4 regions of the Gorillibacterium terrae genome follow, and region 4 is predicted to be linked to each of the others. Evidence: predicted binding sites of a transcription regulator. Region 4 holds the regulator's gene; each other region holds the start of a gene.
What was found. Region 4 encodes Rex, which represses fermentation and respiration genes when NADH is low (regulators of the CRP and FNR family bind a similar motif). Its sites were predicted from a motif close to TTGTGAAATATTTCACAA; they were not measured.
Positions count from the first base shown of each region.

Region 1: ACSEXS_RS20530 (AtpZ/AtpI family protein) is a predicted target of Rex. The motif match lies at 5,906-5,923, and genes of this name have one in related genera.
Region 2: ACSEXS_RS07975 (DUF438 domain-containing protein) is a predicted target of Rex. The motif match lies at 4,767-4,784, and genes of this name have one in related genera.
Region 3: ACSEXS_RS09080 (L-lactate dehydrogenase) is a predicted target of Rex. The motif match lies at 4,313-4,330, and genes of this name have one in related genera.

Region 1 covers NZ_JBPPGI010000007.1:79,878-87,403, reverse strand. Annotated here, with positions in the region: gene ACSEXS_RS20565 (low molecular weight protein arginine phosphatase) at 1-480, shown strand, start outside; ZMP/ZTP riboswitch at 544-623, shown strand; gene rpiB (ribose 5-phosphate isomerase B) at 762-1,220, shown strand; gene ACSEXS_RS20555 (TIGR01440 family protein) at 1,236-1,826, shown strand; gene glyA (serine hydroxymethyltransferase) at 1,928-3,175, shown strand; gene ACSEXS_RS20545 (RidA family protein) at 3,175-3,582, shown strand; gene upp (uracil phosphoribosyltransferase) at 3,843-4,472, shown strand; gene wecB (non-hydrolyzing UDP-N-acetylglucosamine 2-epimerase) at 4,602-5,747, shown strand; gene ACSEXS_RS20530 (AtpZ/AtpI family protein) at 6,193-6,432, shown strand; gene ACSEXS_RS20525 (ATP synthase subunit I) at 6,425-6,799, shown strand; gene atpB (F0F1 ATP synthase subunit A) at 6,833-7,526, shown strand, end outside.
Region 2 covers NZ_JBPPGI010000001.1:1,805,435-1,812,960, forward strand. Annotated here, with positions in the region: gene ACSEXS_RS07945 (cell wall-binding repeat-containing protein) at 1-216, shown strand, start outside; gene ACSEXS_RS07950 (CobW family GTP-binding protein) at 361-1,407, opposite strand; gene ACSEXS_RS07955 (permease) at 1,565-2,611, shown strand; gene ACSEXS_RS07960 (TIGR03943 family putative permease subunit) at 2,622-3,629, shown strand; gene ACSEXS_RS07965 (Crp/Fnr family transcriptional regulator) at 3,706-4,203, opposite strand; gene ACSEXS_RS07970 (cupin domain-containing protein) at 4,381-4,707, opposite strand; gene ACSEXS_RS07975 (DUF438 domain-containing protein) at 4,898-6,160, shown strand; gene ACSEXS_RS07980 (TIGR03943 family putative permease subunit) at 6,353-7,462, opposite strand; gene ACSEXS_RS07985 (permease) at 7,459-7,526, opposite strand, start outside.
Region 3 covers NZ_JBPPGI010000001.1:2,038,826-2,046,351, reverse strand. Annotated here, with positions in the region: gene ACSEXS_RS09095 (ABC transporter ATP-binding protein) at 1-1,409, shown strand, start outside; gene ACSEXS_RS09090 (DUF1854 domain-containing protein) at 1,412-1,966, shown strand; gene ACSEXS_RS09085 (ABC transporter ATP-binding protein) at 2,445-4,247, shown strand; gene ACSEXS_RS09080 (L-lactate dehydrogenase) at 4,500-5,450, shown strand; gene ACSEXS_RS09075 (NAD-dependent protein deacylase) at 5,480-6,229, shown strand; gene ACSEXS_RS09070 (phosphotransferase) at 6,266-7,249, opposite strand.
Region 4 covers NZ_JBPPGI010000002.1:537,890-545,415, forward strand. Annotated here, with positions in the region: gene panC (pantoate--beta-alanine ligase) at 1-845, shown strand, start outside; gene panD (aspartate 1-decarboxylase) at 850-1,236, shown strand; gene ACSEXS_RS12540 (tetratricopeptide repeat protein) at 1,344-1,952, shown strand; gene dinG (ATP-dependent DNA helicase DinG) at 2,035-4,896, shown strand; gene ACSEXS_RS12550 (redox-sensing transcriptional repressor Rex) at 4,893-5,519, shown strand; gene ACSEXS_RS12555 (DUF47 domain-containing protein) at 5,645-6,262, opposite strand; gene ACSEXS_RS12560 (amidohydrolase) at 6,475-7,526, shown strand, end outside.

The DNA of each region.
Region 1 (7,526 bases), on a different contig from region 4:
CTCGACGTTCATTCGGCAGGAGTGGCCGCCATGGAAGGGAGCTCCATCTCCAGCCATTCCCAGAAGGTGCTGGCCGATAAAGGCATCGAGAGCGGAAGGAGCGCCCAAGCGGTGAAGGAACCGCTCGTGGCCGGGGCCGATCTGATCCTGACGATGACCGTCCGGCATAAGAACCAGCTGCTGTCCCGCTTCCCCGCCGCGGAGGGCAAGGTCTTCACCCTGCTCGAATATGCCGGAAGCGGCAGCGAGGAAGAGCAGGCCGACGCCGACCGGGAGCTGGCGGAGCTCGTGACCAAGCATTCGCTGGGCGGCAAGCTGACGGCGGCCGAGCGGGAACGCGCGCTGTTCCTGGAAAGCCTGGCGCAGGATCAGGACATCTCCGATCCGTTCGGCGGAACCCTGGAGGATTACCGCATCTGCGCCCGCGATATCGAGGATGCGCTGAAGCGGATCGTCGAGCGGCTCAAGCGGGAAGACTAGTCTTTAGTGCGGAAGGCCGCTTTACAAACCGGTCCAATCCCGTTACCATAGAAGCAAATCGCAAGACTCCGAAGTGACTGGCGGCATAGTGGGCTACCACGGTGAAGCTTCGGGGCTATCGGCCGGCCGCCTGGGCAAAGAGCGACGCAACGCGCATGTTTTTTTTCGCGCGGGCGGGCTCTTTTTTTTCGTTGTGAACGAAATCGTTGATCGTGCCAAGAGGGGGCGGTTCGGGTATAATAGGAAAAACTGGGCAAGCGACAGAAAGGGGAACCACAGCAATGAAAGTAGCGTTTGGAGCCGACCACGCAGGGTACGCCCTGAAAAATAGGCTGGCCGAGGTGGCGAAAGAGCTCGGACACGAGGTGCTCGATCTCGGGTGCAGCGGTCCGGAATCCGTCGATTACCCGGATTACGCGGCCGCCGTCTGCGGCAAGGTGACGGAGGGCGCCGCCGACAAGGGCGTGCTGATCTGCGGCACGGGCATCGGCATGACCATCGCCGCCAACAAGATTCCCGGCATCCGCTGCGCGCTGGTGCACGACCTGTTCTCGGCGAAGGCGACGCGCGAGCACAACGATTCCAACGTGCTCGCCATGGGCGAACGGGTCATTGGCCCGGGCATGGCCGAGGAGATTCTGAAGGTCTGGCTCTCGACGGAATTTTCGGAGGGCGAACGGCATAAGGGCCGGATCGCCAAGGTGACCGGGCTCGAAGGAGCGTCGGCCATCCATCCGTAAGGAGGACGAGGCATCATGAGCGAGAGAACGGATCGCGAGGAGCTGGCGGCGGGCGTGGATCGGGCGCTCGGCGAGCTGGTCGCCGCCGCCAAGCTGCCGCCGGGCAGCTTGGTCGTCATCGGCGCGAGCACCAGCGAGGTGGCCGGCGAGCGGATCGGCTCGGCCGGCAGCTTGGGCGTCGCCGCCGCTCTTTGGGAAGGCGTCCGCCGGGCGCAGGCGCGGGCGGGCTTTCGCCCGGTGTTTCAGTGCTGCGAGCACCTGAACCGGGCGCTCGTCGCCGAGCGCGAATGGCTGGCGGGCCGGCCGGATTGGGAGCCGGTCTCGGTGATTCCCGTGCCGCATGCCGGCGGGTCGCTCGCGGCTTACGCCTTCGGGCAGGCGGCCGATCCGGTCGTGATCGAGGCCGTGCGGGCCGACGCCGGGATCGACATCGGCTCGACGCTGATCGGTATGCACCTGAAGCCGGTGGCCGTGCCCGTGCGGCCCAGCGTGAAGCGGATCGGCGAAGCCGCCGTGACGATGGCGTACAGCCGCCCGAAGCTGATCGGCGGCCCGCGCGCCGTGTACGACCCGGCTGCGGCCCGGGAGCTCGGGACCTGCGAATAGCGGGTTTCGCGCGGAGACCGTGCCGGTCGTGTCGGCCGTGCTGCAGAACGAACAAGAGGATACAGCCCTTATCATAAGAATGAACCCTTGGGAGGATGGACATGGAACATTTGCGCAAGCAGGACCCGGAGCTTCTCGCGGCGATGGGGAAGGAACTTACCCGCCAGAAGCGGAATATCGAGCTGATCGCATCGGAGAACTTTGTCAGTCCCGCCGTTCTGGAGGCCATGGGCTCCGTGCTGACGAACAAATACGCCGAGGGATACCCCGGCAAGCGGTACTACGGCGGCTGCGAGTTCGTCGATGTCGTGGAGAACATCGCCCGCGACCGCGCCAAGGAGATCTTCGGGGCGGAGCACGCCAACGTGCAGCCGCACTCCGGCGCCCAAGCCAACCTCGCCGTCTACCTGGCGGCGCTGAAGCCGGGTGACACCGTCCTCGGCATGAACCTCGCCCACGGCGGCCACCTCACGCACGGCAGCCCGGTCAACGCGTCCGGCCTGCTCTACAACTTCGCCGCGTACGGCGTCCGCGAGGACACGTTCCGCATCGATTACGACGAAGTCCGCAAGGCGGCCTTCAAGCACCGCCCCCGGCTGATCGTAGCCGGCGCGAGCGCTTATCCGCGCATCATCGACTTTGAGGCGTTCGCCTCCATCGCCCAGGACGTGGGCGCGCTGTTCATGGTCGACATGGCCCACATCGCCGGGCTGGTAGCCGCCGGCGTTCACCCGAGCCCGGTCCCGCACGCCCACTTCGTTACCACGACGACGCACAAGACGCTGCGCGGTCCGCGCGGCGGCATGATCCTCACCCGCAAGGCGTGGGCGGCGGCGATCGATAAGGCCGTCTTCCCCGGCACGCAGGGCGGTCCGCTGGAGCATATCATCGCCGGCAAGGCCGTTTCCTTCGGCGAAGCGCTTCAGCCGGAATTCAAAACCTACGCCGAGCAGGTGGTGAAGAACGCCAAGGTGCTCGCCGAGGAACTGATGGCCCAGGGACTGACCATCGTGTCCGGCGGCACCGACAACCACCTGATGCTGGTCGACCTGCGCAGCATTGACATCACCGGCAAAGCCGCCGAGCACCTGCTCGACGAAATCGGCGTCACCGTCAACAAGAACGCCATTCCCTTCGACCCGGCCAGCCCGAACGTGACGAGCGGCATCCGCATCGGCACACCGGCCGCGACATCCCGCGGCATGGACGAGGCGGCGATGAAGCGGATCGGCCAGATCATCGCGCTGGCGCTCAAGAACCCGAACGACGAGGCCGCCCTGAACAAGGCGCGCGGCATGGTGGGCGAGCTGACCGACCAGTACCCGCTGTACGAGGGGCTGACGTATTGATGATGCCGCCGCAGGAACGGCACCGCGCTTATTCCGGGTCGCCCTGGGAGGCCAAGGTCGGCTATTGCCGGGCCATCCGCATCGGCGGCCGGATCGAGGTGGCGGGGACGACCGCCATGAAGGACGGCGCGGTGGTGGGCGAGGGCGATGCGTACACCCAGACACGGTGCATCCTGGAGACCATCCGAGAGGCGCTCGGCACGCTCGGCGCCGAACTGAAGGACGTCGTGCGTACCCGCATGTTTGTCACCGATATCTCCCTCTGGGAGGAAATCGGGCGGGCGCACGGCGAATTCTTCCGGGGCATCGATCCGGTGGCCACGATGGTCGAGGTGCGGGCGCTGATCGATCCCCGGCTGCTGGTCGAGATCGAGGCGGAAGCGGTTCTTGCCGAAGGATGCCCGTAAGTGGTTATACTATCGCCGGAGCAGCAAAGCCGGAGCAGCAAACAGGCCGTTTTTCTTCCCGTACCGGGGAGGAAAGCGGCTTGTTTTTTTGAAGCTCGACGGTAAACCGGTTTAAGGGAAGAACCCCTCTTTCGACAAATTGCGGCATTTTCTTGGAATATCCTGTTCAAGGTTTTGGAAAAGATTAAATGAATCGGTTGTGCTATAATGGACAAAGTTTTATGAAAAAAACGGTGGAAAGCCGTTCGGGAGGATAACTGATGGGACAAGTATATGTTTGCGATCATCCGCTGATCCAGCACAAATTGACGTACATCCGGGATGAGAACACGACGACCAAGGATTTCCGCGAGCTGGTGGACGAAGTGGCGACCCTTATGGCCTATGAGATTACCCGCAGCATTCCGCTGGAGACGGTAACGGTAAAAACCCCGGTAGCCCAGACCGAATCGAAGATCATCTCCGGCCGGATGCTCGGCCTTATTCCGATTCTGCGCGCGGGCCTCGGCATGGTGGACGGCGTGCTGAAGCTGCTCCCCGCCGCCAAGGTCGGCCATATCGGCTTGTACCGCGATCCCGAGACGCTGCAGCCGGTCGAATACTACACCAAGCTGCCGACGGACGTGACCGAACGCGAACTGATCGTCATCGACCCGATGCTCGCGACCGGCGGGTCCGCCATCGCCGCCATCAGCGTGCTGAAGAAGCTGAACTGCACGCAGATCAAGCTGATGTGTCTGATCGCCGCCCCGGAGGGCATCAAGGCCCTGCAGGACGCCCACCCCGACGTGGACCTCTACGTCGCCGCCGTCGACGATTACCTGAACGACCACGGGTACATCATTCCCGGTCTCGGCGACGCGGGCGACCGTCTGTTCGGCACGAAATAACGTCCGGTTTGTCGTGAAACTCCCGGCCTTCGCGGCCGTACGATAAAGGAGCTTGACGAAGCTTGGGTCAAGCCGAAATCTCCGGCGCGGAAGCTTCCGCGCCGCCACGGTCTGGGAAAGGAGTTCCTCATGAAACGTCTGAAAGTAATGACGGTTTTCGGGACAAGGCCCGAGGCCATCAAGATGGCTCCGCTCGTGCTGGAGCTTGCGCGTCACCCGGAACAGATTGAACCGCTCGTCTGCCTGACCGCCCAGCACCGTCAGATGCTGGATCAGGTCATGGAGACCTTCGCCATCAAGGCGGATTACGACCTGAACGTCATGAAGGACCGGCAGTCGCTCGAGGAGATTACCGTTCGGGTGATCCAGGGGCTGATGCCGGTGTTCGCCGAAGCGAAGCCCGACATCATTCTCGTGCACGGGGACACGCTGACCACCTTCCTCGCGAGCTACGCCGCCTTCCTCCAGCAGATTCCGATCGGCCACGTGGAAGCGGGCCTCCGGACCTGGAACAAGCTGTCGCCGTATCCCGAGGAAATGAACCGGCAGCTCACCGGGGTGCTGGCCGATCTGCATTTTGCCCCGACCGGCTGGTCGGCGGGCAATCTGCTGAAGGAGAACAAGCCGGCCGACCGCGTCTATGTCACCGGCAACACGATTACCGACGTGCCCCGCTACATGGTGCGCGAAGGCTATACGCACCCGATGCTCGACTGGGCGCAGGGCAAGCGCCTCGTGCTGATGACAGCGCACCGCCGCGAATCCCAGGGCGAGCCGCATCGGCAGATTTTCCGCGCCGTCAAACGGATCGCCGACGAGTTCGAGGACATCGCCATCGTCTATCCGGTGCACCTGAGCCCCGCCGTCCGCGAGCCGGCGAACGAAATCCTCGGCGGCCATCCGCGCATCCGGCTGATCGATCCGCTCGATGTCGAGGACATGTACAACTTCTATCCGCACACCCACCTGATTCTGACCGACTCGGGCGGTTTGCAGGAGGAAGCTCCTTCCTTCGGCGTGCCCGTGCTCGTGCTGCGGGATACCACCGAGCGTCCGGAGGGCGTGGAAGCGGGAACCCTGGAGCTGGTCGGGACCGAGGAAGAGGAGGTCTATGCCCGAACCCGGGCCCTGCTCACCGATCAGGCGCTCTACGGACGGATGAGCCGGGCGGCCAATCCGTACGGAGACGGCCGGGCGTCGGAGCGGATCGTCCAGGCAATCAAGCATCATTTCGGCTTGTCCCCGGAGCGGCCTGAGCCCTTCGGAACGAACTGAACGCATGCGTGCAAACCGACCAGGAGGCCGGCGGGACCTTTTGTCCCGAACCGGCCTGTTTTCTTTCTGGGAAGGGCGCTACGGGCGCTGGATGGGTTTTTGCCAAGGCTATGAAAGTTGTGGGCGGGCAACTCGAAAAACCCAATATTGGCAAGGGTTTGTGCCTCTTTTCGCAATCTGGGTATAAAGCCCCATATAACAGTTATCTGAAATTGTCAATAGATTCAGTCACAGTGGAAACGGTAGCAAACGCAACAAAACGACACAAGTCTTGATTTATCAAGGTTTTTTTGATGCTCGTTCACAGAAGTTTATTTTTTGGCCGAATTGACATGGGTTCCTGCCTTAGCTACAATGAATGAGGATTGTTTGCGCTATTTTTACGCTGATCGCATCCGTGAAAGTTCTCACCTGCAACCGCTTCTTTTGGAGGAGGGAGTCTCACATGCCGGACCCCGGTTCCCATAAGCCCAATGAAGCTTGGAAGGCTGCCGGACTGGTCGGCACGCTCGGCGTGGAGGTGGCGCTCGGTATTTTGGGAGGGTACGCGGTCGGACGCTGGATCGACCGATTGACGAACGGCGGCAAAGCCTGGATGATTGCAGGCACGCTGACCGGTCTCGCGCTGGGACTCGCCGGAGCGGTTCTCCTCATCAAGCGCTACTTGGAGGAAACGAATGGATGACCTGGCCGTACTCTTGAGAAAGTTATTCACTATAGCCCTCTTGTTCATCGCCGTCTGCCTCGTGGCGGCGCTTTTCCTTCCGTCGGCCCGACCGGCGCTCGCGGGACTTGCGCTCGGAACGGCGGCCAGCCTGGCGATTTCCTGGAATCTTGGTTATCATACCAAGCGCTTTGCCAATCATCTTGTTCAAAAGTCGGAGAAAAAGCAGAAGGGTTTCGGCTACATAACGCGCGTCTGCATCGTCATCCTCGCCGCCATGATCGCCGTCAAGCTCCATGCAAGCCTGGTCGGACTCGTCGCCGGACTGGTGTTCATTCAGTTCGGCACGATTCTCTACGGCATTTTCTCCGCTTTTAAAAACCATTAAGAGCAAGGCCGGGGAAAGGGGTGAATTATATCCATGCATGAATTTCCGATATGGGATCTGGGACATGGCATCAAGATCGACCTCGCCAGCTTGCTGACGCTCTTGGTGACCTGCGTGATCGTCTTCGTGATCGCCCGGCTCTGCGTCCGGAAGCTGTCCGTGACCAACCCCTCCAAGATGCAGAACTTCCTGGAGTGGGTCGTGGAGTTTATCCAAGGCATGATCGCGAGCACGCAGGATCTCAAGACGGGGAAGAAATACACGTCGCTGGCGATGACCCTGATCCTCTTTATCTTCATCGGCAATCTGCTCGGCCTCCCGTTTTTCGTCACGTCGGAAGCCCATCATCCGGTCGAGTTGTTCGGCCACACGGTGGTCTCCCAGGCGGCGATCGACGATGCTATTGCCAAAGGCCATGAAGGTGCCGAGGTCTCCTGGTGGAAATCGCCGACGGCCGACCTGTCCGTCACGGCGGCGCTCGCGCTGGTCGTCATCTCGATCGTTCACTTCAGGGGCATGACGAAGAATACACGGCATTACTTCAAGCATTATGTCGAACCCTATCCCATCTTCCTGCCCGTCAACATCATCGAAAATCTGGCCAAGCCGCTGACGCTTGCCCTGCGTCTTTTTGCCAACATTTACGCCGGGGAAGTGCTCATCTCGACCATCTTGATGGCCGGGGCGTTCGGCACGCCGCTCATGGCGGTGTGGCAAGGGTTCAGTA
Region 2 (7,526 bases), on a different contig from region 4:
CTGCTCCTGACCGACAAGGGCTCGATGCCGGACGCCGTGATGAAGTACGTCATGAGCCTGGAGCCCAAATTCAAGGACTCGCCCGCGGAAGGACCGTACAACCATGCCTGGATCACCGGCGATGCGGCTTCGATCACGCCGGAGGCTCAGGATGAGATCGATCAGATGCTGGAGATTGTTCCGGCGAACGGCATGGATCAACATTCCGGGCATTGACCGATTCGAATGAGAGCTGTTGGCGGCGATGCCATGGACAGGCGGATACGAATCGTCAGCCGATCATCGGGTGCAGTCTTCCGTTCGAGAAAAGAGGCTGCGATGGACCGGAAAGCGTGTTGAAAGAAGCGGAAAGCGGGGCATCTAGCCCCGCTTTCCGCTGTCCTGCGCTTCTGCGGCCAGCAGCCTCTGCCATTCGCGCCGGACTATCTCTTCGTCCAGTTCCAGCCCGATCAGCACCAGATAGGGCTCGCCTTCATACCGAGCGCGGCTCCATTCAGCCCGCCCGCCGGCGAATTGCAGCAGCAGCATACCTTCGCCGGCGCAGACCGCATAGCCCTTGGCGCGCAGCAGCGGGCGGCCGAGACGGGCGAGGAACCGCTCGAGCTCCCGCCGCGGCAGGGCGGAGCTGTACGGGAACTCCAGCGTCAGCGTCTGCACGCGGGAGAAGGACGGTGCGTGCGGCGGTTTCTCCGGCGCGCCTGCTTGCACGCGCGCGGCCGGAGCCGTCCGGCCGGTTTGCTCCGGTCGGAAGCCGGAATCGCGCCGGACCGGTACGGTCGCTGTGCTCGCCCCCGCGCGGATTCCACCGAGCAGCGGCTCCGGGTCGAGCTGGCTGCGCACCGTGTGTTCCAGGGAGGCGTGCTCGTTCAGCCTGCGGACAGTCTTGGCGATCTTCGCCAGGACGGCGGGCGAGACAAGATCCGTCTTGTTGACGACGATCCGGTCGGCGACCTCGATCTGGCGGCGCAGGGTTCGCACCAGCTCCTTGTCGGCGGAGAAGACGCTGTTGTATTCCAGCAGATGCTCCGCATCGAGGAGGGTTACGATCTGACGGATGCGGACCTTGCCAAGGAGGCCGGGCTCGGTCAGGGCGTCCGCCACCTCTTCGGGATTGGCTACGCCGGTCAACTCGATGAGCAGCAGATCCGGCTTGGTCCGGATGAGCGTATCGAGGCCGGCGGCAAGCTCGCTCTTTTTGCTGCAGCAGACGCAGCCGTCGAGCAGCCGGGAGACGGCGGGGTCCCCGTTCTCGCGCAGAATCTCGCTGTCCACATCGCGTTTTCCGAGCTCGTTCATCAAGATGCCGGGACGAAGGCCGCGGACATGGGACGCCTCCAGGAGACGAAGCAGGAGGGTGGTCTTACCGCTGCCCAAAAAACCGCTCAAAATCAACACGGGAAGGCTCATACCATAGCTCCTTCATCGAGGTCTTCCTAGATAGATATGGGCCAAACCTCGGCCCTATTCCGATTGCGGAAGCGTACGGCATACCTTGTCCGGAACGCGAATAAGGTATAGATAAGACTTGCCACCCGTCTCCATTGGCGAAGGGAGGGTTATTGCGATGCGCGATTGGAGCTTGCGAACAAGCCTGCCATGGCTTGCTCTGTTCGGCCTGATATCAGCGACCGCGGTCATCCGGTTCGACCCTGGCTCCGGACGGCCGGGGAATGCCCGTCCGCCCGCCACCGAAGCCCTGTTGACCTTCAAAACCATGCTCTTCGGCATCGTGCTGGAAGCCCTGCCGTTCCTCCTGCTCGGGGTCGCCGTCTCCGCCTTCATGCAGGCTTTTGTCAGCGACCGGACACTCCGCCGCCTGATCCCGAATCATCCGCTCGGCGGGATCGCCGCGGCCGCCGTGCTGTGCCTGTTGTTTCCGCTCTGCGAATGCGGAATCGTGCCGATCGTCCGACGGCTAATCGCCAAAGGCATGCCGGCTTACATCGGAGTCGTATTCCTGCTGGCAGGGCCGATCTTCAATCCTGTCGTCTTCGCCGCAACCCGGGCGGCGTTCCGGACGGAGCCGCAGATGGCCTACTGGCGGCTGGGCTTCGGGCTGCTTGTCGGATGCTTAATTGCATTAATAGTTTATCTCATTAAAATGGACCGCCCGCTGAAATTCACCCGGGAAGGATTAAGCGGGCAAGCGGAGTCAGCCGAACCGGAAGCAGAGCCGCCGCTCTCCTTGTCCGAGCGGATCGCCCAGGCGGTTTCGCACGCAGGGCACGAATTCTTCGAGATGGGCAAGTACCTGCTGATCGGCGCGACTCTGACGGCGGTCATTCAGAGCGCCGTACCCCGCAGCGTGATGGCGGGCATCGGCCAAAGCCCGCTGACGGCCACACTCTTGATGATGGGACTTGCGTTTGCGCTGTCGCTGTGTTCCACCTCGGATGCCTTCGTTGCCTCAGCCTTTGCCGGAATGCTGCCGTCCGGCTCGCTGCTTGCGTTTCTCGTGCTGGGCCCGATGCTGGACACGAAGAGCCTGTTGATGATGCTGTCGGCGTTCCGGGGAAAGTTCGTACTGCTGCTGATCTTGCTCGTCGTGCTGCTGGTTCTCCTGGGTGCGCTGGTGATCGAACGGTTGGGGCTTGTCGGGAGCGGGGGGTGAGGATTCGGCGATGGGCATGAACCGAATGCCGGAGTTTCCGGAGGAAGCCAAGCGTAGGGCCGAGCGCAGCCGCGCCCGGCATTACCTCTTCCGGGCCGCGCTGCTGCTGGCATACTCGTGCTTTATTCAGCGTCTCGCCCGAAGCGGGAGCTTGCTCGAATACATCGCTCCGCGGATGGAAACGGCCGTCAAGCTGGCGTCGATCGGCCTGATTCTGCTCGCCGGAGCGCAGATCTGGATGGCGTTGGGAGGCAACCGCGGGCATCGGTTGTCCTGCGATTGCTGCGAGCCTGCGGCGTCGCCGAACGGCTTTCGTTCCGTCGGGCTGCTGTATGCGCTCTTCCTGCTGCCGGTGGTCTATGCCGTTCTGCTTCCGAACGGCATGAGCGGCAGCGGGCTGGCGGGCTCCCTGGGTCTTGCGCTCAGCGGGCCGGAGGGGTCGCAGGTGTCCGCCGTCCTGTCGGCTCCCGTCGACACCTGGGAAGGCAACGGTTCCGTTCCCGAAGCGGCGGGTCCGGCGGAGAAGGAGCCGGCAGCGGATGGGGCCGAAGCCTCCGCCACCGGCCACCCATCCGAACTTGCGGCACTGGCCCGGCGGTTGTATGGCAAGCCGGAAATTCTCGTCCCGGAGACCGGTTATCGGGAGGTGCTCCGCGCCGTCGCTCTCCATCTGGACCGGTTCGCCGGGAAGCGGATGACCGTAAGTGGCTTTGTCTTTCGGGAGAAAGCGATGCAGCCGAACGAATTTGCCGTCGCCAGGCTGGTGATGTCCAGCAGCGCCGCAGACGCTTCCCCCTTTGGCGTACTGGTCCGGACTTCGGGAAAGACCGATTTTCCGCAAGACACCTGGGTCTTGGTGAGCGGCACGATCGCAAAAGAGACGTACGGCGGCGAGCCGGTTCTCGCGCTGCGGGCCGACCGGGTGACCCGGGTTTCGGCTCCGTCCAATCCGTACGTCTATCCCTATGACGGGGCTTATGAGGATTTGGCGAACTGGCTGTCGATGCCATCCGAGTAGCGGGGCATGGAGGGCAGGACGGCAGGGATGAGCGTCCGCCGACCGGTTAACGGAATCGGCAGCGCCCGGTCCGTCGTTACCGGGGTTTGCGCAGTAGCCGGTTGACGGTTTCCCGCCTCAGGCCGATGAACTGGCCGATCTCATCCTGCGTCAGCAAATCCGTCAAGGTCGCCGGGGCGATATAAACCCTCAGCCACTCCTGCAATTGCTGCAGCTTCCCGGCCGGCGATACCTCCGTGAGTTGATCGACGCGCTGCTGCATCATGCGCAGCTTGTCCTGGAGCTGTTCGGCGATGGCGCGGAGCCGCTCGGGATCGCCTTCCAAGTCGCGGTACCATTCGTTCGAGGGAAGAACCGCGACCTCACTCGGCATAAGGGCGATGGCCGTGCCGTAATAAGGGTTCGGACTGATGAGCGAATGATGGGGTATGATTTCGCCGGGGAGAATCAGGTTGACCAGGAACTGGGAGCCGTCTTGGTGGACGCGGACGATTTTCAGCATGCCGCTCTCCAACCGATACAGCGGACCCTGCTCCCCTTGACGAAACAAGGTCTCGCCTTTTTGCAGGAACATGGGCAGCCTCCGTATCCTGCCCTTCGGGCAGGCTGTTAGGAATTACGTTGGTTCTCTTCGCATTATACGGGTTTAGGCCGCCGTGTCCAAGAGTCGGTTTTCAAAAAAACGGACCTGCCGATGGCAGGTCCGTTTTGGGTCTTAGCAGCATGGGAGAAGAGGCAGCCGCAGTTGTTCTCAGACGGCCGGGGGAGCCTGAATGAGCATGACATACAGGCTGGAACGGCCATCCGCCGAGCTGCTGTAGGAGAAGTCGGCATCGCCGGACAGGACTACTGTTTCGCCTTCCTTTACTTCGGTTTCAGCTCCGTCGGCGGTCACCGTACCCGACCCTTCCAGAACGAGAAGGTGCAGCTTGGTTCCGGGATGCTTGTGAACGGGCAGACGTTGACCAGCGTCGAAGCTGAGCACGAAGGCGACGAACTCCGGCTCGCGGTAGACGAAATGCTTGACGAACTTGCCCTCCTGATAATCCTGGAACTGTCTGAGCGTTTGGGTTTCCATGGTCATCCATCCTTTCGGTTCTTATCTGCTTCCATCTTTACATGAGAATGAGAATCAATTAGTGATTCAAATCACAAAAACCCTTTATCCGCCGTGCTAATTTGAAAAGGAAGAGTACAGCACCGAGTGAGAATGAGCGGCGGGCGCTGCCCATCCGGAAGAAGATAAGTCCTAAAGGAGAGTGCCATAGATGAGTGAGCTGATCAACAACCGCGAGCAGGCGGAGACGCTGAGTCCCGAGCGGCAGCGGCTGCTGCAGGAGATTATCCGGGACCTGCACAACGGGAAGACGGTCGACGAGGTGAAGGCCCGTTTCGACGAGGCCGTCGGGGATATCTCAGTGGCGGAGATTTCTCGGCTGGAGCAAGCCCTGATGGAGGAAGAAGGCATCCCGGTGGCGGAGGTGCAGCGCTTATGCAGCGTTCATGCCGCCGTATTCAAAGGCTCCATTAACGAAATCCATCGCTCGGCCAAGCCGGAAGAACAGCCCGGTCATCCGGTGCATACTTTCAAATTGGAAAATCGGGAGATCGAGCGCCTCCTCGGCTTCACGATCGCGCTGCATCGGGACCAATACACCCGCAGCCGGGACGAAGCGGGCCGCCTCAAGCTGGTCGAGGATCTGAGCCTGCTGTTTGATCTCGATAAGCACTACAGCCGCAAGGAAAATCTGCTGTTTCCCTATCTGGAGAAATACGGAATCTACGGTCCGACGAAGGTCATGTGGGGAGTCGATGACCGGATTCGCGCCGGGATCAAAGAATTGAAACGCCTGTGGACGGACGGGACCGCCGAGGACAGCGACCGGCTTGGGCTTCTGGAGCAGGTCACCCAGGATATCACGGAAATGATCTTCAAGGAAGAGAACATCCTTATGCCCATGGCGCTGGAAAAGCTCACGGAGGACGAATGGCTCAAGATCGCCCGGGAGAGCGGGGAAATCGGCTACTGCCTGGCCTCGCCCGAACGGCAGTGGGTGCCCGAACGGGCCGCCGATCCGGCCGAGGCGGCGGAAGCGGCCGGGGGAAGCGGCGCGCTGCCGGCAGCGGACGGCTTTGTCCGGATGGAGACGGGAACGCTGTCGGTGCTCCAGCTCGAGACGCTGCTCAATCATCTGCCCGTGGACTTGACCTTTATCGACGAGAACGATGTCGTCCGGTATTTCTCCTGTGGGAAGGAGCGGATCTTTGCCCGAACCAAGGCGGTCATCGGCCGGACCGTTCAGAACTGCCATCCGCCGCAAAGCGTTCACATCGTGGATCAGCTCCTGGCCGATTTCAAAGCCGGGGTAAAGGATGCAGAGGACTTTTGGATTCCGTTCAAGGATAAATTCGTCTATATCCGTTACTTCGCCGTGCGCGACGGGGGAGGGCGGTACCTGGGTACGCTGGAATTCACCCAGAACATCAAGCCGATCCAGGAGCTGGCAGGCCAGAAACGGATCATGTCCTGATCCGGCGACATCGTGTAACCGTGGTTGGATGACGCATCGAAACCAGCTGTCCGCATCCTCCCCGAAGAATGCATAACGACAAAAAAAGCTTGCCCGATACGGGCAAGCTTTTTTAATGCAGCAAGCAGAAGGTTGGTTGAAATACGGAGGAAGGAGAGGCGAGAGCAGTGGGTTTCCCGTCCCCCGCCTGCCTCAGAAGCTGCGATACACGTAAGGATTCTTCGGAGCGTCTATGCTCTGCCAGGAGGTGACCTCCAGCACGGGAAGCGTCTGTTTGAACGGCTGGTACAGCTCGGAGGAGAGAGTGCCGGTGACATGGACCCAATCGTCGTCCTTCAGCACGGTGCCCTTGGGGAAGTCGACCAGCATGCCGAAGACGCCAGAATCGGCGGCGCAATGGATAAAGCCGAAGCGGAATACGAAGTAATGGTTGCCCTCCACCTGTTCCCCCTTATACACGAAGCCGTCGAAGGAAACCGTCTTCCCCATGAATTCCCCGGGGAAATTGTAGAGCACTTCCATGCCTTTGAGGTAATTCGGGTCCGTCAGGGCGATGCTGTCCTTGCCCGCGAACTCGGATAATTCCTTCTTCTTAAGCTTGTCGTAGCCTTCCTTGCCGTAAAAGATACTGGTGTCCGGGCGAAGGAATTGGTGATTGCCCGGGTTGTCCGCCGAGACGTCGAGGCTCGGAAATGAAAAGCCTTTCGCTTTGACGAAGCTCGAATCCAGCGTCTGCGCAGGGAGGAAAATGCCCGTATAGATAGGAAAACAAAGAACCAGATAGGTAAAAGCCCGCTGCAGCCGCGTCGAATTGCCGTGCGAGTGCCCGTCATGCGCATGACCGTGATTGGGAGTCTGTCCGTGCGCGTGATCATGGCCGTGATCATGCTTGTGGTCATATCCGTGATCATGTCCGTGATCGTGCTCGTTAGAGTAATGGCGAACGGACTCCTGGTGATGATTCCCCTCGGCATAATCGGAATGATCATGCATATGAACGTAGCCCTCCAAAGGAGGCATAGGTGTCGTAAACTCGCCAGCCAAATCCTCCGCCCGGAGCGTCTCGACAGCCTTCCGGCTTCTTTCTTCGCTTCTCTGCGCGGCCGCTTCTTTACGCTTCTCTTCTTCCCGTTCCTTCCGGAACACCCGGATGAATTCTACTGCGCAGAGCAGCGACAGAATGCCAATCGTCAGAACGGACAAATAAGAATAGCGCGTATTGATGTACATATTGAGGTTGCCCTGCACCCGAATATAGACGAACATCATCACGAAGCCGAGCATGATGACAAAGCGCTTCATCCAAACCACCTCCCGACGAGCAGAGAGCCGATCAGCGTGAACAGGGTGACCAGACCGATCAGGC
Region 3 (7,526 bases), on a different contig from region 4:
CCGGCCAGCTTATGACCCGGGTTAATAATGACGCGACGGAGCTGCAGTTTTTTTTCGTAGACGGCATTCCCTACTTTATTGTTAATGCCATGAATATTGTGGGAATTACCGCAATTCTGCTGTACCTGGATTGGAAGCTGACCCTGATCTGCTTTATTCCGCTGCCGGTGACCCTGGTGATTCTTCGTTGGATTTTCCCCAAGCTTTGGAGGCTGTCCTGGAGAAGGCATAAACGGGTGGCAAGATTAAACGCCCTAATCAGCGATACCGTCAGTGGAACGCGGGTGGTAAAAGCGTTCGGGAAGGAAAAGAAGGAGATGGAGCGGTTCCAAACGGCTAATCTTACCTTCTCGCAAGCGGAGCAAGCCTTCAACAAACTGGGCAGTACCTTATTTCCGGTTTTAAACGTTCTAACTCAATTCGGGGGGCTCATCATTTGGGCTTTTGGCGGCTGGAAGGTTATGAACGGAGATATGACTTTCGGAAAAATCATGACCTTCATTAACTACATGTACATATTGTATGGTCCGATCCAATTCATGAACAATATCGTCGGCTGGTGGTCGTACTGTATGTCGGCGGCCCAGCGGATTTTCGAAATCCAGGACGCGGTTCCGGAGGTTGTGGAGAAAGAAAATGCCGTTCACCGGGAAGAAATGGCGGGAGAGATTCGGGTGGAGGGCGTCACCTTCGGCTACGAGCCCAACAAACCGATTATCAAGGAAGTCCATATGCTGGCCAAACCGGGTCAAATGATCGGGGTTGTCGGCCACTCGGGAGCGGGTAAATCCACGCTGGTCAATCTCATTTCCCGTCTATACGACGTGACGGAAGGGGAGATCAAGATCGACGGTATCAACGTCAAGGATTTATCCATGCATTCGCTGCGGAAGAATATCGGGATCGTCTCCCAAGAGGTTTACGTCTTTATCGGGTCTATTGCGGAAAATATCGCATACGCCGATCCGGACTGCACCACCGAGGATATCATTCACGCCGCCAAAATCGCCAAAGCCCACGATTTCATCGAGAAGCTGCCGGACGGTTACGATACCATCGTCGGCACGGGCGGACACAATCTGTCCGGCGGGGAGAAGCAACGGATTTCCATTGCCCGGGCGATTTTGCACAATCCGCGAATCCTGATTCTGGACGAAGCCACGGCATCTCTCGATACCGAAACGGAGCTGCACATTCAGGAGGCTCTTGAATCCCTGATCAAAGGAAGAACGACGATCGCCATCGCCCACCGCTTGTCCACACTGCGAAATGCGGATTATTTAATCGTGATGGAAGGCGGCAAAGTGACCGAAGCGGGCACCCATAAAGAGTTAATGGGCAAGGATGGAATCTACAAAAGCTTGGTGAAGAAACACGACGAAGCGCTGAAGATGAAAGGGGTGGGATAGTTATGACCGCAGCAGAACAGGAATTGACCCGGAATCGGGAGATCAGGGAGAAATCCGAATTGACGGATGCCGCCCAAATCGTTTACTTAACCCCGGAAAATGCGGAGTTCAAGGAAACAACAGGACAAATGCTGGCGGCAACCGTAGGAGGAGAGGTTCATCCGGTGGTATTCCTCCACTGCTCTTTTCCCCACACGAATAAACGGTTGTACATTTCCATCAGAACCATAGAGAACAAGGAGATCGGGATCATCAAGTCCCTGGATGATTTCCCGAACGAAATCGTTCGTTTGTTGGAGAAGCACATCCAACTGCGGTATTTTGCACCGGAAATCACGAAGGTGTCAACGATTAAGGAAGAGTATGGCTATTCCTATTGGGATACGCAAACGACGGCGGGGGCTTGCCGGTTCACGGTGCAAAGCGGGGGAAGCAATGTGAAGATGGTATCCTCTCAAGCCCTGTTAATCACCGACGTGGACGGAAACCGGTTTATCATTCCCCATATCGACCAATTAAGCGATAAAGAATACCGGATGGTGGAGATGTGCATGTAGCACACTTCCGCATGGGTCCGGAGAGGGGTGAGGATCGGGAATGAATTTGTGTTTTGAATTGACGGCAGCGGATCTGCAGGCGGCTCGACAAGCCGTAGGGGATGAGATTAACTATCGTGTGCCGGCGGATTTAACGCTGAGTGGCTTGAAAAGCACCGGGTACTTCGTGATCGGGGAAGACCATTGGGCGGTTATCCAGGACGGCAAGGTTCAGGATAGGGGAGCAATCGCAGAAGGACGCGATTATAAGGTTATCCCCTTGATTGGCAATGCCATCCTGGAAACGGAAACGAATGGGGCGAAGCGGATTCTGGCCCGGGGGTCGATGCAGCATGCGGCCCGGTATGCCTATATCGCCCAAATTCTCAATCATATGGCTGCCCGCAGCAAAATCCGCATTTACAATAACGAAGAGGAATACATCTGTCCCACATGCGGAGCGCCATTGATCGGGGGAACCCGGCTATGCCCGAAATGCATGAACAAGATGGCTGTTCTGCGACGGCTGGCCGACATATCCAAAGCTCATTGGAAAAAGTTACTGCTGGGATTTCTTGTGCTGGTGGCGATCTCTGCGATATCTTTGACGGGGCCTCATTTGCAAAAGCTGCTGGTTAACTCCGCATTGAAGCCTCCGGCCGGAGAAAGCCCCAACGAAAGACTGTTTATGCTTGCTATCGCGGGGTTGGCTTTCGCGCTGATTTCCACAGAATTGCTGAATATCGTCAAAGGCCGGATTATGGCGGCGGTCAGCTCCAATATCGCGGCGGATTTGCGCAAGATGGTTTTTGACAAAATCCAGACCTTGTCCTTGGGCTTCCTTACCTCTCAACGGGCCGGTGACTTGATGAACCGGATTTCCTCCGATACGGATCGGATCCGGAATTTGATTCAAGAAGTATTCACAACGGCTCTTTTCCAATCCATCATGCTCGTTTCTGTAAGTGCCCTGCTGTTTCAAGCAGATTGGCGGCTCGCGCTGATCGTGATACTTCCGGCTCCTATCGTGGCCTATATGCAGGCTTATTTCTGGAAATACGTGATTTGGAAGCTGGTTCACAAGCAGTGGCGGATCCAAGACAAAGCGAATTCTTTTCTGCACGACGTATTGAGCGGAATTCGTGTAGTGAAATCCTTTGGCAAGGAAGGACGGGAAATCAGCCGATTCCGTGACTATAACACCTCTTTTGCGGTGGCTGCCACGAAAACGGAGCAGGTGTTCAGCGTCCTGTGGCCCTTATCCAACTACTTGATCCAAATCGGACAGTATATCATCCTCTTGCTTGGCTGCATGTATATTAACCGGGGGCATATGAACCTTGGCGAGCTGATTCAATTTACCGGCTACGCCAGCATGGTGTATGGACCGCTAACCTGGCTGATGTACCTGCCTCGGACGATTGCCAATGCGGTAATCTCCATTGACCGGGTATTCTCGGTAATCGACCAAGAGCCTGAAATCGCAGATACAGTGGAATCCAAGGAACATCAGATTCAAGGCGCGCTTCGTTTTGAGAACGTAACCTTTGGTTACAAGTCCTACGAGCCCGTCTTGACGGATGTCAACGTAGAAGTGAAGCAGGGGGAAATGATCGGGCTGGTGGGTCATTCCGGCTCCGGCAAGTCTACGTTCATCAACCTGGTGTCCCGTTTCTATGACGTGAATGAAGGCTCCATTCAGATTGACGGCATGAATATCCGGAGCATCAAGCAGGAGGATTTGCGTTCTCAAATCGGCGTAGTCCTTCAAGAAACCTTCCTGTTTAGCGGCACCATCCTGGAGAATATCAAATACTCCAAGCCGAATGCCACGCTGGAAGAAATCATTCAAGCGGCGAAGATTGCCAACGCCCATGATTTTATCGTCAAGTTTGCGGACGGGTATGATACCAAGGTGGAGGAAAACGGCAATAATCTCTCTGGCGGGGAGCGGCAGCGAATCGCCATTGCCCGGGCTGTATTGAACAATCCGAGGATTCTCATTCTCGATGAAGCGACGGCAGCCTTGGACATTGATGCCGAAACGGCTATCCAGGAAGCATTGAAGCGGGTAACGAAAGGTCGGACGACCATTGCCATTGCCCACCGGTTGTCCACCTTGCGGAACGCGGATCGGCTGCTGGTTCTGGAGAAAGGCAAGGTCGCCGAGGTAGGGACCCACACCGAGCTCATGGAGAAGCAGGGGATTTACCACGGCCTCGTCATGGCTCAACGGAATATGGCAAAGGCCAAGCCGATGACCGAGCAAGCGAAGCAGGTTCAGGAAGTTCTGGTTGGCTAATAAAGTTCAGTTAGGCGATTGGAGACAACTTCCAATCGCCTTTTCCATCCATCCGGAGAGTTTCGATTTGCAGCATTTGACAATCCCTTCTATCTTATGCGAACATCGAAATAAACCTGCGGATGAAGCCAAGCGGAACATTCCAGGATTCAACCGCATGGAGGTTCAACCTCCCGAGGGCATAAGCCCGTTTGGAATTTGGAACGATAGCATAGAGCATAAGAGGTTTGCACGCCGAAAGGAGACACCGTCATGAGCAAAAAAGGAGACCGCGTCGTACTGATCGGAACGGGACAGGTTGGAGCAAGCTATGCGTTTGCGCTTCTCAACCGGGGCATTGCCAAGGAACTGGTCATTATCGACAAGAACCAGGACAAAGCGCTCGGAGACGTGCAGGACCTGAACCATGGACTGCCCTTCGTCTCTCCGATCCAAATATGGGCCGGCGATTATTCCGACTGCAAGGACGCCGATATCGTCGTCATTACGGCGGGAGCCAACCAGGCTCCGGGGGAAACGCGGCTCGATCTGATCGGCAAGAATTCGAAGATCTTCCGCGGCATCGTGGAAGATGTGATGAACAGCGGCTTCAACGGCATCTTCCTGATCGCCACCAATCCGGTCGATGTGCTGACCTACGCCACATGGAAATATTCCGGTCTGCCGCCGGAGAGGGTCATCGGCTCGGGCACGATCCTCGACACCGCCCGGCTGCGGTACCTGCTCGGCCAGCATCTGCAGGTGGATACCCGCAACGTCCATGCCTACATCATCGGCGAGCACGGGGATACGGAGCTGCCGGTCTGGAGCCATGCGAACATCGGCGGCTTGCGCCTGCCGGAGTATGCCAAGGCCAACCCGGACAAGGCGCCGAAGAAGGAAGAGCTGGACGAAATCTTCGCGAATGTCCGCGACGCCGCCTATCAGATCATCCAGTTGAAAGGGGCGACCTATTACGGGATCGCCGTTGCGCTGGCGAAGCTGACCAAATGCATCCTGCGGGACGAGCATTCCATCCTGACGGTATCTACGCTCATGAAGGGACAATACGGCCTCGACGATACCTATCTGGGAATGCCCTGCGTGGTCGGCCGCAGCGGCATCGTCGAGGTGCTGCATCTGGACCTGGCGGAAGAAGAGCAGCGGAAGCTGCAGCATTCGGCGGAGGTGCTGAAAGAAGCGCAGGGGTCCATCGTATTCTAAAGGGAGAGGAAAAGGGGGGAGAAGCGGTGATGGATTCCGTGCAGCGGCTTGCGGAGCGGATCGGCCGAGCAAAGCGAATCGTGTTCTTCGGCGGAGCGGGAACCTCGACGGAAAGCGGGATTCCCGACTTCCGTTCGGCGACCGGTCTGTATCGGACCGGAGGGGGAACCGGCTACCCGCCGGAAACGATGCTGAGCCGAAGCTTCTTCGACCGGCATCCGGAGGAGTTCTTCGCCTTCTACCGCAGCAAGCTGCTGCACCCGCAGGCAGAACCGAACGGAGCGCATCGCGCTCTCGCCCGTTTGGAGGGAGCAGGCAAGCTGGCCGGGATCATCACGCAGAATATCGACGGCCTGCATCAGGCGGCGGGAAGCCGTCGGGTCGTCGAGCTGCACGGCTCGGTGCTGAGGAATCGCTGCATGTCCTGCGGAAAGCCGCATCCGCTTGCAGCGATTGCCGACGGCTCCGAGCCAATCCCGCGCTGTTCCGCCTGCGGCGGCATCATCAAACCGGAGGTCGTGCTGTACGAGGAGAATCTCGATCTCGGCGTTCTGGAGGAAGCCGTCCGGCTCTTACAGAACGCCGACCTGTTGATGGTGGGAGGCACATCGCTCACGGTGAACCCGGCCGCCGCCTTGATCGGCTATTACCGGGATGGCCCGCTGGCGATTCTGAACCGGACGCCGACCGCTTACGACCGCTACGCGGAGCTGGTGATCCGCGAAGGCATCGGGGATGTGCTCGAAGCGGCCGTTCGGGAAGCGCTGACCGGAGCATGACGGCCGTTCCGGAAGCACTTCGTGGAGCACGGCTGCTCAACGAAGCGCTTCATCGACGAAACGGTTGACCCGGGCCGACCGCTTCGTTTGGTCCAGCAGGACCTCGTCCGGGTCGAGTCCGGCCTCCCGGCGATGCCAGAAATGCAGGAACACGTCCAGCTTGCGCAGCTTGACGAGGAGAGGCAGCAACCTTCGTTCCTCCGCCTCCAAGGGGAGGATGGCTTCGTAGCCGGCGACCATCTCCCGAATGAGCTGCCCGTCAAGCCCGCCGGGAACGGAAAGCTGCTCGGCGAGGCAGACCGCGAGCTCCATGGCGCGGATATCCCGCGTGGCGAATTCGAAATCGAGCACGGCGGAGACGCGACCGCCCTGCGTCAGCAGATTGGCGAACGAGACGTCGCCGTGGATGAATTGGCGGGGGAGCCGAAGCAGCTCTCCCGCCAATTTCTTTAAGGCCATTAACTGATCGAACAGCTCCGCGGCATCCTCTGCCGCGGCAGCGAGGGCAGGCGAGCGCAGGAAAGAGTCGGTTACCTTTCGTATGTCTTCTTCCGCCATGTCCAGAAGCTCATCGTAAGCGGGGTAAGCCGGCGGCTCGGCGAGCTCCACCTTAGCCAACGCCTGCACCAGTCTGCCGACGGTGCGGCCGTATTCGCCGGCCAAGGCGCGGTCCTGCTGCCCGGGCCGCTCGCCTTCAAGGTAGTGAAAGAGCGCCGCCGGCTTGCCCGACGGCGTCGTAACCCAAGTCGCGCCGTTGTCCGCCGCAACGGGACAAGGCACCGCGAAGGGCAGCCGGGCGAGGCTAAGCTTCAGTAACAGCTCATGCTCGGTCCGCAGCTTCGCTTCGTCCGAATGGTTCTCGTAAATCCGCACCACCCGAAGGCTGCCATCCTCCAGGACAGCGTACCGGGTGGTGTTGTTCATTCCGCTTTCCCGCGCCTCCACGGCCCGAAGCGGGGGAAGCGTATAGCCGGCCAGGACAGCCCGGCAATCGGCTTGGATTTTTTCTTCAGCTGTCAAACAGGATGGCGTCGTTTCATTCATTTGCTCATTATCAGCCTTTCTCCTCGGTTTCGGACCGATTGTCCGCAATTTGATATACAGGGATAGTATCATAAATGACGCCTAATCGCCCAGGAGAAGGAGCTGGTCCGCCGTAAACGGTGTCTATGCTTTATCGCCGGAAGGGATGGAGGGGGGAGGCTCCCGGCTTCATGGAAATCAAGTTTGCTTTGGTTCCGGCATTGAAATCATTTCTCATTCTTTTTTTGCAAAATGTGAAAAAGATCACTTTATT
Region 4 (7,526 bases):
GACATAGCGTCGGCCTCGTCCCGACCATGGGCTATCTGCATGCGGGACATGCCAGCTTGCTTGCGCAGGCCCGCAAGGAGAGCGATGCCGTCGTGCTGAGCGTATTCGTCAATCCGACGCAGTTCGGCCCGAACGAAGACCTGGACCGATATCCCCGGAATAAGGAGGGGGACCTCCAGCTCGCCGAAGCGAACGGAGTTGACATCGTCTTCCTGCCGGAAGCGAGCGAGATGTATCCCCGGCCGTCGGCTACCCGGATTTCCGTCGGCGGGATAACCGATAAGCTCTGCGGCGCTTCGCGGCCGGGGCATTTTGACGGAGTGGCGCTGGTGGTCAGCAAGCTGTTCCATCTGGTGGGACCGGACCGGGCTTACTTCGGGATGAAGGACGCCCAGCAGGTCGCGGTCATCTCCCGGATGGTCGAGGACCTCAACCTTCCCGTCGAGATCGTCCCCTGCCCGATCGTGCGGGCCGAGGACGGGCTGGCGCTGTCGTCGCGGAACGTGTACCTGTCCGCCGACGAACGCGCCCAGGCACTCGTGCTGTCGGAGACCCTGCGCCGGGCGCCCGAATGGCTTGCCGAAGCCGGCGGAGACGCGGAAGGGCTGAAGGCGCGGATTCGCGCCCGCATTGGGGAAATGCCGCTCGCGGACATCGATTACGTGGAAGTGCTCACGTATCCGGGACTGGCTCCCGCATTCGGAGCGGAAGCGGCGGAATCCGCTTGGATCGTCGCGCTCGCCGTACGCTTCGGCAAGACGCGCCTGATCGACAATCGGCTTTTGACCCGTCAAGAAATCGCGGAGGCGCTGGCGTCGCCGCTGCAAGCAGCGAAGGGGGAATAACCGCATGTTTCGAACCATGATGAAATCCAAGCTGCACCGGGCCACGGTGACCGAAGCCAACCTGAATTACGTCGGCAGCATAACGATCGACGAAGACCTGATGGAGCTGGCCGATCTGTACCCGAACGAAAAGGTTCAGATCGTCAACAACAACAACGGCGCCCGCTTGGAAACCTATACCATACCGGGTCCTCGGGGCTCCGGCGTCATCTGCCTGAACGGCGCGGCCGCCCGGCTCGTCCAGCCGGGAGATAAGGTCATTATCATCTCCTATGCGATGATGACCGAAGAAGAAGCCCGCAAGCTGAACCCGAAGGTGGTCGTGCTCGACGAGGCCAACCAGCCGGTCAGCGCGTCCTACAAAGAAGAACATTCGACGGTTCTCCGGTAACGAAACGTACCAGATCAGCCGAATTCGCCCTGCTTTCCTCCGGTATGAAACCCTCCCCCCGGGCACAAAATGAACGTACCAAACGCGTGAGGGGGAGGCTCGGGGGCATGTTCAAGGAGTTGTTCGTGACAATGAACGAGGTCTTGGACGGGATTCTGGAGGACTGCCGGGACGCGGATGCCGAGCGCAGGGCAGAGCTGGCCGATCAATTCCGCATGCTGAAGGCGATGAGCGACAGCTGTTTGGAGGAGTGGCTGCGGTTCGAGGAAAAGCTGGCCGACTGCGGTTCCCTGCTGATGGAGGAGCCGGAAACCGCATGCCTGCCGGAATCCGCCGCGGAGGACCGGCCCGCCTCGGAGCATTTTGCCAAGGGTCAGGGGTATTACAAGCTGCACATGTTCGCCCGGGCCGTCGGCGAATTCGAACAGCTGGTCCGGGAGTACCCCGATTTTTTATTGGGACGGGTCTACTTGGCGATGGGCTACCTGCGGTTAGGGGAGCTGACCGAAGCCTACCGGCACTTCCAACTGCTGGTTCCGCTGACCAAGAACAGCAAGCTGAAGGCGATCTCCTACAATGCCATGGGCTGCATTCAGGTGCACAACCACAACATGGATCAAGCCTACGGGTATTTTAAAATGGCCGATCTGACGGACTCCTCCTTCATGGAGCCCGCTTTATGGAGCAAGGAATTCTGGCCTTACCGCAGGACCTAAGCGTCCTGCTTTTTCTTTTGAACAAAGAACAATTGTTTGGTATGCTAAAAGGAGCATGGAAGAAGGGAATTGATCGGCCGGAATGAAATTCGCCGTTTTGGATTTTGAAACCACCGGAGGCCAGCCTGCCGATTCCATTATTCAGGTTGGCCTTGTTGTTATAGAAGACGAACAGATCGTGGCCCGCTATTCTTCCTTTGTCCATCCCGAGGTCTCCATCCCGCCCTTCATCGTCTCCCTTACCGGAATCGACGACGAACTGGTCCGAGAGGCCCCGCCGATCGAACAGGTCGTGGCGGAGATGCAGCCCTTTTTGCAGGACAGCGTGCTGGTCGCGCACAACGCCGGCTTCGATTTTGCTTTTTTGCAGCGGGCTCTCGAGGATTCGGGGTACTTTAAGTTCAACGGCATGGTGCTCGACACGATGGATCTGGCGCGCATCTGCTTTCCGACGCTGCCGAGCCTGGCTCTCGGTAACATTTGCACAAGTCTGGAAATTCCGCACGAGCGTCCCCACCGGGCCGATTCCGACGCGGAGGCGACAGCCCTGCTGTGGCTCAAATGCTTGAGCCGGTTTCAGGATTTCCCGCTGCTGACGGTTCAAAGGATCGCGTCCGTGTTTCGCGACGATCCGTCGGACTTTGCCTGGTTCATCGACCAGGAAGCGGCGCGCAAGGAGCGCTCGGCGGACGTCGATCCGGACAGCGACCGCTATTTCCGGCAATTTTTCCTCGCGGCGGAAGATTGGGGCACGGATTCGCCTGAACGGGACGAGGCGGAGACTTCCCGGCATCTGGGAATGCCGTTTCCCGAGTTTTACGAGGGCGTTAAGGCCGCGCTCCGGGAATCCTTCGACGTCTTCGAGGAACGGCCGGCGCAGGACCAGATGACCGAAGCGGTCGCTTCCGCGTTCGGGGACAGCAGTCATCTGCTGGTCGAAGCCGGGACGGGAACGGGCAAATCGCTCGGCTATCTGCTGCCCGCCCTCTATTATGGCATCCGCGAGCAAAAAAAAGTCATCGTCAGCACGCATACGATCAACCTTCAGGAGCAGCTCAGACAGCGGGACCTGCCGCTCTTGCAGCAGATCTTCCCGGTCGAGTTCCGGGCGGCCCTGCTCAAGGGCAGAAGCCATTACCTCTGCCTTCGCAAATACGAGCAGAAGCTTACGTACGCCGAATACGAGCACGGCCGGGAGGACCGGCTGATGGCAGCCCAGATGGTAGCGTGGCTGACCGAATCGGAGCGGGGAGAGGACGAGGAGCTTCACTTCGGCCGCGGCAGCATGGAGTTCTGGCGTTCGGTTTCGAGCGACGCCGATTCCTGCCTGAACCGGAACTGCCCTTGGTTTAAGAAGTGCTTTTACCACCGGGCCCGCAACGAAGCGAACGAGGCGGACCTGATCATCACCAATCATTCGCTGCTCTTCACCGACATGAAAGCGGAGCATCGCATTCTGCCGGGCTACAAGCACCTGATCGTCGACGAAGCCCACAACTTCGAGGATGTGGCGGTCAAGCACCTGGGCTCCGAAATTTCCTGGTATTCCTTTGTGAACGCGGTCACGCAACTGTTCCGCGACGGACGAGGAGGCCAGCTCCCCTTCGTTCGCAATCGGCTGCTGCACGCCGAGGACATCTCCCGGGACAAAGCGGGCGTGTGGATCGAAGCGATCGACGAGGCCCAGCCCGCGCTCCTCGATATCCGCGAACGCTGGGAGGAGCTGGCTTCTCTCCTCTATGAGATGCTGGCCTTCTCGGGCGGAGACGGCGGCGAAGGCCCGCTGACGCTGCGCATCCCCGAGGGACGCCAGCCGGCGGGCTGGGGAACCCTGCTCGACCGGGAGGAAGAGCTGTACGCCCGGATGACGGCGGTGCTCAAGTCGCTGGATAAGCTGATCGTCGAGATGAAGGATCAGGAGGAGCTGTTGGAGCTGCAAGGGCTTGTTACCAACATCGCGGGCGGCATCAAGGAGCTGTACCGGCACCGGGATGCGCTGCGCTTCTTCCTGAAGCAGTCCGACAGCGGTTTCGTCTACTGGATGGAAGGGACGACCCAGCAGCGGATCAAATCGCTGCAGCTGCTCGCCGTACCGATCGACGTCAGCGCCATGCTGCGGGATGCGCTCTTTTCGGTCAAAGACAGCGTGATTCTCACTTCGGCCACCTTGTCGGTCGGCAAGACGTTCAATTATATAACCGAGCAGCTTGGCTTGCAGAAGGCGGCCTCGGAGAATCGGCTGCGGACTGTTCTGCTGCCGTCTCCGTTCCGTTACCGGGAGCAAGCCCTGATGATCATCCCGCGGAATTTCCCCGTTCTCCGGGGCGTGAAGGGCGAGGCGGAATTCATCGCGGCCCTTACCGATTCCCTCGCCGAGGTTGCCAAGGCGATGAACGGCCGGATGCTGGTGCTGTTCACCTCTTACCGGATGCTCCGGCAGGTGCACGGCGAGCTGAAGGACCGGCTCGGCGGAGAGGGGATTCAGGTACTCGGCCAAGGCATCGACAGCACGAGCCGCAGCAAGCTGGTGAAGCTGTTCCAGGGAGGAGGAACCAGCATTCTCCTCGGGACGAGCAGCTTCTGGGAAGGGGTCGACATTCCCGGCGAAGCGCTGAGCTGCCTGGCGATCGTTCGGCTGCCCTTCCAGCCGCCCAACCATCCTTTGGTTGAAGCGAAGAGCGAGAAGCTCAAGGAGGCGGGACAGAATCCATTCATGAAGCTGTCGGTCCCGCAGGCGGTTATCCGGTTCAAGCAGGGCTTCGGCCGCCTGGTGCGCACGGCGAACGACAAGGGCATCGTGATGGTGTACGACACGAGAATTCTGGAGACGTATTATGGGAAGCATTTCTTGTATTCGCTGCCGGGCCCGAAGATCGAGCATATGACGGTCGGCCAAGTGGTTCCGCGCATTCACGAATGGATGGAAGGGGAAGAAGAGGCATGAAGACGACGACGGAGAAAATATCGGAGGCGGTGGTACGCCGCCTGCCCGTTTACCTGCGCTACTTGACCGAACTGATGGGAAACGGGGTTCAGACGGTTTCCTCCCAAGACTTGGGGCGGCGGCTTGATCTCAATCCGGCCCAGATTCGCAAGGACCTCGCCTATTTCGGCGATTTCGGCAAGAAGGGCATCGGCTACGATGTCGAGTACCTGATCGAGAAAATCCGCCACATCCTGAAGCTCGACCGCGACATCGCCGTCGCTCTGGTCGGCGCGGGCAACTTGGGCAAGGCGCTCAGCAACTACAACGCGTACTTGAACGACAACATGCGCATCGTCGCCCTGTTCGATTCCCAGCCCTCGATTGTGGGCACGACGATCAACAACCTCACCGTCCAGCCGATGGAGGAGATGGTGGCCACGGTCAAGGCGCAGCACATCCGGGTCGGCATCGTAACCGTGCCCGGCTCCGAGGCGCAGAAGGTGGCCGACGATCTCGTCGACGCCGGCGTCGAAGCGATCCTGTCCTTCGCTCCGGCGATTCTGAAGGTGAAGGAAGGCGTCCGCGTGCATTACGCCGACTTTACCACCGAGCTGCAGAGCCTGGCTTATTATCTGGAGTAGGCTCGCCAAGGCCGACGAACGGCCAGACTTACGCGAACCCAAACCAAACGGGCTGCCCGATCCGGAGAACAACCGGAGGGACAGCCCGTTTATTCGTATGCTTTTCAAGTGGAGGAACGCTTGTCTTAAGCGTAACGGAGAATGATGCTGTCGAGAATATTGGCGACGCCTTCGCAGGCATCCGTCGCTTTTTCCAGACGCTCGTACAGCTCCTTGATCTTGAAATCGCTGTAAGGGTCGGTCGGCGAAGTGAAGATTTTGCGGATGCCTTCGCGCAGCAGCCGGTCGCCTTCGTTCTCGTAGCTGTTGATGATGACCGTATGCTCGCTGATCTGGTTGTATTTTTTCTTGGCCAGGAGCTTGAACGCATCCAGGATGTGTTCGCAGGCGCCGACGATGACTTCGGCGAATTTCAGCATGTAATCGTCCGACTTCTCGATGATCAGGTAGTCGAATCGGGCGGAGGTCTCTTCGATATAGTCGATGACGTCGTCCATCCGGTTGGCCAGGTCCATGATGTCCTCGCGGTCGAGGGGCGTGATGAATACCTTGTTGAGCCCGCGGTAAATCATGTGGGTGATGTTGTCGCCCTTATGCTCCAGGTCCTTCAACTGATCGATATATGTGACGGGCGGTTTGGCCCCGCTCATCGCCTCGCGGAACAGGTTGGCCGCCACCAGCGTGTTCTCGGCCGCTTCTTGCAAGAGTCCGTAAAAGTCCGTGTCGCTTTTCTTCTGAAACATGGTGTCCTTTGCTCCTTTTGGATAGAGATTAACCGGGTCTGTACGGGCAAGCCGTAAAGAGATATCTATCAGTTAAAGTAACATAAACATTCGGCACAAAGCAATGAGCGGCGCCACATTGGCTTACCCTCGAAGCGGACGGGCGCCTTGCTTTTGCCGGAAACCCGTTGTACATTGGGAAGGAAGCCTCAACTGTGAAAGGAATCGGTGCGATGAAGCGCATTTGGATCAAGAACGGAATTTTTTTGACGGCAAATGAACAAGAACCTGTCTTGCGGGGTTCGATGGTCGTGGAGGGGGACCGGATCGTCTATCTGGGAGCTGCACTCCCGCCGGAGGAAGAAGCGAAGGGCTTCGACGAGATCGTCGACGGCACCCGCCGGCTGTTCATGCCCGGACTCGTCAATACCCACGGGCACGCGGCGATGTCGCTGCTTCGCGGAGTCGGCGACGATCTCGCGCTGCAGGTCTGGCTGGAGGAGAAGATGTGGCCGAACGAAGCCCGCTTCACGGCGGAGGACGTCCGGGCAGGCACGCTTCTGTCGATCGTCGAAATGCTTAAATTCGGAACCACCGCCTTCGTGGACATGTACGATCATATGGATGAAGTGGCTCAAGCGGTGGAGGCGTCCGGCATGCGCGGCGTGCTCGCCCGCGGCGTCATCGGGCTGTGCCCGCCGGACGTCCAAGAGACCAAGCTGGCGGAAGCGATCCGCTTTGCCCGGGAATGGAACGGCGCGGCGAACGGGCGGATCACCACGATGATCTCGCCGCATGCCCCGTATACCTGTCCGCCGGAGTACATCCTCCGCTTCGTCGAGGCCTCCGCCGAGCTGAATCTGCCGATCCACACCCACATGTCGGAGACGGCGCGCGAAGTGGAGCAGAATGTCCGCGACTACGGGGTAAGACCGGTCGAGCATCTGGAGAAGCTCGGCGTATTCGACCGCCCCTGCCTGGTTGCCCACGGCGTTCACCTGAACGCGGAAGAGATCGCGATTCTGGCCCGCCATGACGTGCGGGTGTCGCATAATCCCGGCAGCAACCTGAAGCTGGCGAGCGGCATCGCTCCCGTACCGGAGCTTCTGCACGCCGGAGTCAAGGTATCGCTCGGCACGGACGGCTCCGCCAGCAACAACAACCTCGACCTGTTCGAAGAGATGCGTCTCGCCGCGTTGCTTCATAAAGGAGTGAGCGGCGACCCCACAGCCATTCCCGCCTTCGAAGCCTTCCGCATGGCGACGGCGGCCGGGGCCGAGTCCGT